DNA from 3 places in the Arthrobacter sp. GAS37 genome. Region 3 is predicted to be linked to each of the others. Evidence: riboswitches for the same ligand, from Rfam matches in the RefSeq annotation. Region 3 holds a riboswitch; each other region holds the start of a gene.
The links. Region 3 has a riboswitch for S-adenosylmethionine ahead of ABH924_RS14550 (homoserine O-acetyltransferase). Riboswitches for the same ligand answer to the same signal wherever they lie in the genome.

Region 1 (3,271 bases), on a different contig from region 3:
ACGACGCCGGAATCGAGCCGCTGCTGCTCGTTACCAAAGCGGACGTCAAGGATCCGACGGAACTCCTTGCCAACTATGTGAGCCTGGGTTTCCCCATCATCATCAGCCGGACGGCCGACGCAGGGGCTTCCGGCATCGACGCCCGTTCCGACGACGGCTTGTCCGCCCGCCTCGACGGCGACGCCGTCGGCCAATTGCGGGACTACCTCGACGGCAAGGTCACCGTGCTCCTGGGCCATTCCGGCGTCGGGAAGTCCACCATGGTGAATGCCCTCACCGGCGCCGAACGCGCCACGGGCGGGGTCAACGCCGTGACGGGCCGGGGCCGCCATACCTCGTCCTCAGCGCTTGCACTAAAGCTCAGTGACGCCCCCGGCGGCAGCTGGATCATCGATACGCCCGGCATCCGTTCCTTCGGCCTCGCCCACGTGAACCCGGACCGCATCCTGCATGCCTTCCCGGATCTGGAACCTGGAACGGAAATGTGCGAGCGAGGCTGCAAGCACGATGCCTCCGCGGTTCGCTGCGGACTGGATTCCTGGGTCGCTGACGGCCACGCCGGCGAGGCAGGCCCGGCCCGCTTGGCGTCGTTGCGCCGGCTCCTTGGCGCGGACCCGCGCATGGAAGCCCAAGAGGCGAAGGAACTGGGCACTGTCAATTAACAGCCCGGTCAATTAACAGCACGGTCAACGACCTGCGCGCTTGCCGTCCTACCTCCCCGGCTCACCGGCGAATAGACGGTAGTTTGGAACCATGACCCAACCCGATTCGAGCTACAACGACGACCTGCGGCTGGCACACGTCCTGGCCGACTCCGTCGATTCCCTGACAATGGAGCGGTTCAAGGCACTGGACCTCCAGGTCGAGACCAAACCCGACCTGAGCCCCGTCACCGATGCCGACAAAGCCGCCGAGGAAGCTATCCGCGGGCAGCTCTCCCGTTCCCGCCCCCGCGACGCCGTCCTCGGGGAAGAATTCGGCAGCACGGGCCACGGCTCGAGGCGTTGGATCATCGATCCCATCGACGGGACCAAGAACTTCGTGCGCGGCGTGCCCGTCTGGGCTACGTTGATCGCCCTCGTGGACGAGGGCGAGGTAGTAGTGGGGCTCGTGAGCGCTCCGGCGCTCGGCAAGCGTTGGTGGGCGGCCAAGGGCTCGGGCGCCTACATGGGCCGATCCCTGGCCGCAGCCACCCGGCTGAAGGTTTCCAACGTGTCGCGGCTTGAAGACGCCTCGCTTTCCTACTCCGAGCTGTCCGAGTGGAAGCAGCATGGTTCGCTGGACAGCTTCCTGGGCCTCGAGAACGATGTCTGGCGCAGCCGTGCGTACGGTGATTTCTGGTCCTACTGCCTGGTGGCCGAGGGCGCCGTGGACATCGCCGCGGAGCCGGAACTCCAGGTCTACGACATGGCGGCCTTGGTGCCGATCGTGACGGAAGCCGGCGGACGCTTCACGTCCCTCGACGGCGCGGATGGTCCCTTCGGCGGAAACGCCGTCGCTACCAACTCGATCCTGCACTCGGAGGTCCTCAAGAGGCTCAACCCCGAGCTCGACGACCTGCTCTAGTCCTCTCTCTTCACTGAACAAACGACGGCGGACGCCCCCTTTTGGGGGCGTCCGCTGCTTTTTCTTCGGCAGAACGCACAGTTTTCCGGCGGTGTAATAATCCGCTTAACAATCGCCGGTCACCTTGGAACCAGCCTTGCCGGTGTCCTAGGCTCTTTACAGGTCACGAGTGCCAGCGCGAAACCCCGGTTTGCTGGCCGGCAACCCTCCATCGCGGCGGGGTGCCCCGGGTGACGACCCGGCCGGTCCGGAACGGATGCGGCAAGCGCGGACCCCCTGTACGCAGGGGTCCCTCTTGAGTGAGGTCCAATGAGCACAGCCACATTTACTTCCCCGGCTCTTTCGCAGCACAACGAATCCGCACAGCAGCGCGGTGAATCGCTGCCCCGGGCATCCCGCCCACTTGCCGCGGTCACCGGCGCGGAGTTGCAGGCACCCTTGATCCAGGGTGGCCACATCCGCTACGCCAACCTCGACTACGGCGCGTCCGCACCTGCCCTGACCGTGGTTTCCGCGTACCTCAACGAGATCCTGCCGTACTACGCGAGCGTCCACCGCGGCGCAGGCTACGCCTCCCAGATCAGCACCTCGGTCTACGAAAACGCCCGCAACATCGTCCGTGACTTCGTTGGCGGGCGGCCGGACGATTCGGTCATTTTCACTCGCAACACCACAGATTCGCTCAATCTGCTGGCCGGCTGCTTGCCGGTCGAGGACGGTCGGCACCTTGGCGAAGTCCTTTACCTGGACATCGAGCACCACGCCAATCTCCTGCCGTGGCAAGGCGTCCCCCACCGCAGCATCGTTGCGGCGGGAACGTTGTCCGAGACCGTGTCCAATGTCCGCACGGCGCTCTCCCACGGGGGCGTCAGCCTCCTGGCTGTCACCGGCGCGTCGAACGTGACCGGCGAAATCCTGCCCATCAAGGACCTCGCTGCCTTGGCCCACGAATTCGGGGCGCGGATTGTGGTGGACGCGGCCCAGCTCGCCCCGCACCGCCGCATCGATATCGCCGCCGCGGATGTCGACTACTTGGTTTTCTCGGGGCACAAGCTCTATGCACCGTTCGGCGCCGGTGTCCTGGTGGGCCGCCCCGATTGGCTCGACGCCGGCACGCCGCACCTGGCAGGAGGCGGCGCCGTCCGCGAGGCGCGCCTCGATTCCGTCAGTTGGGCCACGGGACCGGCCAGGCACGAAGGCGGCTCGCCGAACGTGCTCGGCGCGGCCACCCTCGCCCGGGCCACGCAGGTCATTGCCAGCCTCGACCACGATGAATGGCACGCCCACGAGGCAGCCATCCGCTCGCATCTGGTCGAGGGCCTCAACCAAATCGACGGCGTGACCGTGCACCAGATCTTCAGCGACACCGATCCCCAGGACACCATCGGCGTCGTGAACTTCTCGCTCCAGGGCTACGACGCAGGACTGGTGGCGGCCTACCTTGCGGCCGAGCACGGCATTGGCCTGCGCGACGGACGCTTTTGCGCCCACCCGCTGCTCAAGCGCCTCGGCCTTCCCTCCGGATCCCTTCGAGCCAGTTTCGGCGTGGGCTCGCGCTTGGAAGACGCCACCCGGCTCATCGCGGGCATCCAAGCGCTCAAGAGCAATGGCCTCGGCTGGGACTACGTGGTGGATGCCGGCCGGTGGGTCCCGGCGAACGACCACCGAAGCTACCCGGAGTGGGCTCCCAACACTCCCGGGACCG
Region 2 (3,271 bases), on a different contig from region 3:
ATTGCGATCGTGGTGGTGTATTTGCTCGCCATGCTGGCCTTCGGCTGGTGGGGCAAGTCGCGCACCAAGAACAACAGCGACTTCCTGGTGGCAGGGCGCCGCCTCGGTCCGATGCTCTACACCGGCACCATGGCCGCCGTCGTCCTCGGCGGCGCATCGACGGTTGGCGGCGTCGGCCTCGGCTACAAGTTCGGCATCTCCGGCATGTGGCTGGTAGTCGCCATCGGTTCGGGCGTCCTCCTCCTGAGCCTGCTTTTCGCCGGCACCATCCAGCGGTTGAAGATCTACACGGTCTCCCAGATGCTGAGCCTGCGTTACGGCCAGCGCGCCACGCAGACCTCCGGCATCGTCATGCTGGCCTACACCCTCATGTTGTGCGCCACGTCGACGGGCGCCTACGCCACCATCTTCGTCGTCCTCTTCGGCTGGGAGCGCTGGCTCGCCATCGCCGTCGGCGGCGCCATCGTCTTGGTCTACTCCACCATCGGCGGCATGTGGTCCATCACCCTCGCCGACCAGGTGCAGTTCATCATCAAGACGGTGGGCATCTTCTTCCTCATGCTCCCGTTCGTCCTCAACGCCGCCGGCGGCTTCGACGGCATCCGTGCCCGTGTTGACGCCAGCTTCTTCCAGTTGGACGGCATCGGAGCCCAGACGATCATCACGTACTTCGTGGTCTACACCCTGGGCTTGCTGATCGGCCAGGACATCTGGCAGCGCGTCTTCACTGCCAAGACCCCCAAGGTGGCCCGTTGGGGCGGCGCCACTGCCGGTATCTACTGCGTCCTGTACGGCGTCGCCGGCGCTTTGATCGGCCTTGCCGCCCGCGTTGCCCTGCCCAACATCGACGTCAAGGCCCTTGGCAAGGACGTTGTCTACGCCGAGGTAGCCACCCACATCCTGCCGATCGGCATCGGCGGCCTCGTCATGGCCGCGGCAGTCGCGGCCATGATGTCCACCGCGTCCGGAGCCCTCATCGCCGCAGCCACCGTTGCCCGCGCCGACGTGGTCCCGTTCGTGGCCAGCTGGTTCGGCAAGACGATCAACACCGACGACACCGAAAACCCCGAGCACGACGTCAAGGCCAACCGGTACTGGGTCCTTGGCCTGGGCATCGTAGCCGTGCTGATCTCCATGGCGGCGCAAGACGTCGTCGTGGCCCTGACCATCGCCTACGACATCCTGGTGGGCGGCCTGCTGGTTGCTATCCTCGGTGGCTTGGTCTGGAAGCGTGGCACCGGTATTGCCGCGGCTTGGTCCATGGCGGTCGGGTCCATACTGACGCTGGGCCTGCTGATCGCTTACGCCACGGGAATCATCCCCAGCGAAGACGGCGTCTACGCCAACGATCCCATCTACTGGGGCCTCGGCGCCTCGCTCCTGGTCTACGTTGTGGTCTCCCTCCTGACGCCGCCAACCGAGCCCGCGGTCCGCGAAGCATGGGACCGCCGCGTTGCCGGGGCGGCCGTGGAGGAACTCCCCTTGGAACCCCACCCGGTGGCCAGCCACTAAGCTTCAGCAAGCTGAGTACGACGGCGGCGCCGCACCTTCTCCTTGAGAGGGTGCGGCGCCGCTGCTGCATGTACAGTAGGAAGAGCTTCAAGAGATGTGGTGCAAAGCTCCGACTTGCCACACGCCAACCCCATGTTCACGGGTGGTTCGGATGAAGAAGCGGCCCGGCTCGGACCAGAGACAACCGAACGGGCAAGAGCAACTCCACAGGAGAAGGCCATGCCTTTCGAAAACGGCGCCACAGCCGACCGCACCACCCACTCCGGCACCCTCTTGTTGCCCCGCCCCCGGCGGGTGGACGAGTTCGTCCGGGTGATTCCCGGCGTCGACCTCTCCCAAGGCTCCATCACGTTCGTGGTGGACGGAAACCTGGAACGCTATTGGCATCATGAGCCCCGGCTCATCACCGAAGCGCTCTCAAAAGCAGTCCAGCCCGCGCGCTGGTTCCCCGCGACACGGAAACTCACCCTTACGGTGGCGGCAACCGGGCACCGGGCGGGCGTGCAGAGGCACTTCATCCTGAGCGCGTTCTAGCTACCAGGGCTTAGCACGTCGGGTTCAGCGGGTCGGGGTTATTCGATCTCTTCAACCTCACGGTGTTCGTCGGCATCGAGCCCAACCGGCCGTTCATCGTCGTCAAGAACCTCGGATTGGTCCTCCCAGTCCTCGTCCACCGCCAGGTCCTCGTTGTAGTCATAGGCGGGATCGGCCTCGACCGTGGGACGGTCGGGGTGGCGGGCGTGGGTTTCGGTGCTGTCCATGGTGCAACCTCCGTTCGACGTGCCGCTGAGCCCATCGCACAGGCATATGAGGCAGCCGGTCATCACGCTACCCCGCCAATTCGTGGACCCTGTTCATCCATCCCAGCACTGCCCCCTGCGGCGGTCAAGGCCTCCCGCGAGTCTCCCGGTTTTTGAGGCGCGCCTAAAATATCCAGTAAGGATTGCCAGCCGAAAAGCCGCGGAAATTGGCGATAAAGTGGAGCTGCAATGAGGCGATGAAGCCCGCCCCAGCAACCCAGGAGTCCCGGTGCAACCGCACACAAAACCCTCGCATTCAGGCAATCCCTCGGACTCAAGCAGTCCATCGCAAGACGCAGCAGCCACCAAGACTACCCCGTCGTCGTCGGACATCAAGCGCTGGCGGCAGTACTTGGCGGACGAGCGGGCCGAGGCCGCCGTGTACCGCGAACTGGCGCAGCGCCGGGACGGCGAGGAACGCGAAATCCTTTTGGCCCTCGCTGAGGCTGAGGGCCGCCATGAGGCACACTGGCTCAGGGTCCTCGGCGAACATGCCGGCATGCCGAAGGCGGCCTCGGTCCGGAGCCAAATGCTCGGCTTCCTGGCCCGGAACTTCGGATCAGTGTTCGTGTTGGCCCTCGCCCAACGGGCTGAAGGCCGCTCGCCTTACGCGAAGGATCCAGCAGCGACCCGCGCCATGGCGGCCGACGAACAGATCCACGAAGAAGTAGTCCGCGGCCTCGCGACGCGCGGCCGCAACAGGTTGTCCGGTACCTTCCGCGCGGCCGTATTCGGCGCCAACGATGGCCTGGTCAGCAACCTTTCCCTCGTGATGGGCATGGCGGCCACCGGCGTTCCCGCGGCCGTGGTCCTGTTCAGCGGCATCGCCGGCCTTTTGGCGGGCGCGCTGTCCATGGGTGCCGGCGAGTATGTCTCGGTCCGCTCGCAGCTCGAGCTCCTCAAGGCCACCCGACCCACCCAGGCCACGCTGACCGCAGCCCCGGCCCTGGACATCGAGC
Region 3 (3,271 bases):
CGGCCGCTCCCCAGCCGAACAGTGCGCCCCAAGGCTACCGGGCACGGAAACTTGCCGAACTGGACCAGGAGTACAGCGACGGGAAAATCGCCATGGAGGACTACATGAAGCTCCGCCAGGAGATCATGAACGGCTGATTCAGCCGAAGAAGGCCTCTCGCAGCTGGGGACCGAGCTGTCCGATCTCGGTGAGGAACCCGTCGTGCCCGATCGGCGCCTCGATTACGTGAACCGGGACCTCTCCGGGCAAGGCCTTGGCCAGCTCGTGGGATTGTTCCGGGAAGTAGAGGCGGTCCGAGTCCACTGAGGCAATGAAGAATTTTGCAGTTGCCACGGACAGCGCCTCCTCCAAGGAGCCCCGGCCGCGGGTGATGTCGTGGCTCATGAGGGCCTCGGTGATGGCGATGTAGCTGTTGGCGTCGAAGCGCTGGACCAGTTTGCTTCCCTGGTGGTCGAGGTAGCTCTCCACCTGGTAGCGGCCCCGGTCCCCCAACGCGGCAGCCTGAAGGGGTGTCTCGCCGCCTTGGGCGTTCCGGCCGAAGCGGAAGTCCAGTTCATCCGCCGAACGATAGGTGATGTGGGCGATCCGCCGGGCCAGGGCCAACCCCGCCTCGGGCGCGGCCTGGCCATAGTAGTCCCCGCTGTTGAAGTCGGCGTCCTGCCGGATGGCGAGCGTCTGGGCCTGCGCAAAGGCGATCTGCTCGGCAGTGCTGTACGCCCCGATCGAAATCACGGCGCATCGTTTGACGCGGTCCGGATAGCTGACGGCCCATTCAAGTGCGCGTGCACCACCCATGGACCCGCCGACGACGGTGTGCCAGCTGCGGATCCCCAAAGCGTCGGCCAGCCGGGCTTCGGCGACGGTGCTGTCCCGCAGGGTCACGAGCGGGAAGCGGGAGCCCCACGGTCTGCCGTCAGGAGCGCTCGACGACGGCCCGGTGCTGCCGTAGCAGCCTCCCACGATGTTGACGGAGACCACGAAGTAGCGGTCCGTGTCGATGGTGGCGCCGGGACCAACGAGTTGCTCCCACCAGCCTTCTTCATCGCTCTCGCCACGGGCCACATGGGTGCTGCCGGTCAGGGCGTGTTCCACCAGGACAGCGTTGGAGGCGTCTGCGTTGAGCCGCCCCCACGTCTCGTACGCGAGGACGACCTCCGGCAGGAAACCCCCGGCCTCCAGCTCGAGTCCGCCCACGGAAACATACTTGAGGGTTCCGTCCGGGGTACCGGAAAGGGGTATGGCTGTTGCAGCAATTGTCATTCGTTGACACCTCACATCGCGCTTGCCCGCCGCCAATACAGCGAAGGGCCAGGTCTTCACCCGGGGCACCCCGCCGCGAATGGAGGGTTGCCGGCCAGCAAGCCGGGGCTGTCACTGGCACTCATGACCTATAGGAAGAGTCTAGGAAAACCGGACCCCTTCTGACGAAGATTATGACATCTTTGTGACACTCGGCCGCGTTTTGTTCACGAAGCAGGGGCTGCGGACGTCTGAAATTGAAGAGACGGGTGATGCCTGTGTGACTGGAGATAGAATTGGGCGCAGCAGTCTGCGTTTTCATTGCATCCGCATTGTGCGCCCGTTCTTGCGCCCGCGGCCCTGCGTCACAGGAAGATTGAAGCTCGTGAAAAAGCCATTCGGCGTCGTTCCGATAGCCCTGTTCATGCTGGTATCAGGTTTCACTGTGGGAGTGCCGCTGCCGGCGCATGCCGACACAACTCCGGCAGCTGGCGAAGACCGATACGTGGTCCACTACGCCGACGGCGCGGACGTTGCCGGCAAGACCGCGGAGCTGCGCTCGCAAGGAGTCGCGGTGGACAAGACGTTCACGCATGCCGTGAAGGCCGCAGTCGTCACGGCGACGCCCGCCAAGGCCGCTGCGTTGGCGAAGTCGAGCCACGTGGCGTCGGTCGAGCGGGACACCCCGGTGCGGATTTCGGACACTCAGCAGCCTGCCCCCTCTTGGGGCCTTGACCGGATCGACCAGCGCGCACTTCCTTTGGATGGAAGCTACACACCGCCGTCGAGCGGTGGGGGTGTGTCCGTCTACGTCGTGGACACCGGGATCTATTCCGCCAACACGGATTTCAGCGGCCGCATCCTCCCCGGATTTGCCGGCGTCACCCCCGACGACGGCCATGGCACCGAGGACTGCAACGGCCACGGAACCCACGTTTCCGGGACTATCGCCGGGACCAAGTACGGCGTCGCCAAGTCTGCAAACATCGTCCCTGTCCGGGTGCTCGGATGCAATGGCTCGGGCTACTCATCCGATGTCATTGCCGGGCTGGACTGGATTGTCGCGAATCACCAAGCCGGAACCCCCGCCGTGGCCAACCTCAGCCTGAGCGCGGACGCGATAGACACAACCGTCGACGCGGCAGTTCAGGGCGTCATCGATCACGGCGTCAGCGTGACCCTGGCAGCGGGCAACCAAGGCCAAAAGGGCTTGCCGGCCGCCGATGCATGCAATAGTTCTCCCGGACGCGTGCCGGCGGCTCTGACAGTGGCCGCCTCCGATATGTCAGATCACCAAGCATCGTTCTCCAACTACGGCCCTTGTGTGGATCTCTACGCGCCGGGCGTCAGTATCGTTTCTGATTGGATTACCTCGCCCACCGCAACGGCCACCTTGAGCGGAACCTCCATGGCCTCTCCGCATGTGGCAGGAGCTGCCGCGATGCTCCTCTCCATGCATCCATCGTGGAGCCCTGCGCAGGTCTCGGCAACGCTGACGGTCGGCTCAACGGCCGGAATAGTTCAGTCGACTGGGAACTGCATGCCAAACCGGCTGCTTTACGTCAGCGCTTCGCTCTTTTCTCCATCACAGGACCCTTTGGGCGGTTTTGCGGCTACGACCCCTTGCAGGCAGCTTGACACGCGAGACGGGACCGGTGGTGTCAACGGGCCGGTCGCCCCCGGACAGACCATAAGCGTCAAGGTTGCCGGACGCGGCGGCCTCCCAGCTACCGGAGTTTCCGCTGTCGCAATGAACATCACAGTGGCCAACCCGACGTCGAATGGCTTCATCACCGCCTACGCAGGCGGAACCAATCGGCCGGCGACCTCGAACCTGAATTTTGCTCCCGGGCAGATCGTCCCGAATTTCGCGATCACGCCGGTCGGGTCCGACGGAACGATTTCCTTCACGAATAGCTCCAACGGCACGGTCCAACTCATCGCCGACATCACCGGCTACTACCTCACCGCTGGCGCATCACCCGCTCCCGGGACGTTCTCCGCCCAGGCTCCGTTCCGGCAACTGGATACC

Region 1: another riboswitch for S-adenosylmethionine. It lies ahead of ABH924_RS00475 (aminotransferase class V-fold PLP-dependent enzyme); the one in region 3 lies ahead of ABH924_RS14550 (homoserine O-acetyltransferase).
Region 2: another riboswitch for S-adenosylmethionine. It lies ahead of ABH924_RS15435 (hypothetical protein); the one in region 3 lies ahead of ABH924_RS14550 (homoserine O-acetyltransferase).

Annotation. Positions count from the first base shown of each region.
Region 1 is NZ_JBIYDB010000001.1:99,252-102,522, forward strand. It holds gene rsgA (ribosome small subunit-dependent GTPase A) at 1-662, shown strand, start outside; gene hisN (histidinol-phosphatase) at 754-1,566, shown strand; SAM riboswitch class IV at 1,728-1,840, shown strand; gene ABH924_RS00475 (aminotransferase class V-fold PLP-dependent enzyme) at 1,876-3,271, shown strand, end outside.
Region 2 is NZ_JBIYDB010000019.1:34,786-38,056, forward strand. It holds gene ABH924_RS15430 (sodium:solute symporter) at 1-1,512, shown strand, start outside; SAM riboswitch class IV at 1,598-1,717, shown strand; gene ABH924_RS15435 (hypothetical protein) at 1,732-2,046, shown strand; gene ABH924_RS15440 (hypothetical protein) at 2,085-2,273, opposite strand; gene ABH924_RS15445 (VIT1/CCC1 family protein) at 2,542-3,271, shown strand, end outside.
Region 3 is NZ_JBIYDB010000017.1:28,994-32,264, forward strand. It holds gene ABH924_RS14545 (hypothetical protein) at 1-137, shown strand, start outside; gene ABH924_RS14550 (homoserine O-acetyltransferase) at 139-1,260, opposite strand; SAM riboswitch class IV at 1,274-1,389, opposite strand; gene ABH924_RS14555 (S8 family peptidase) at 1,625-3,271, shown strand, end outside.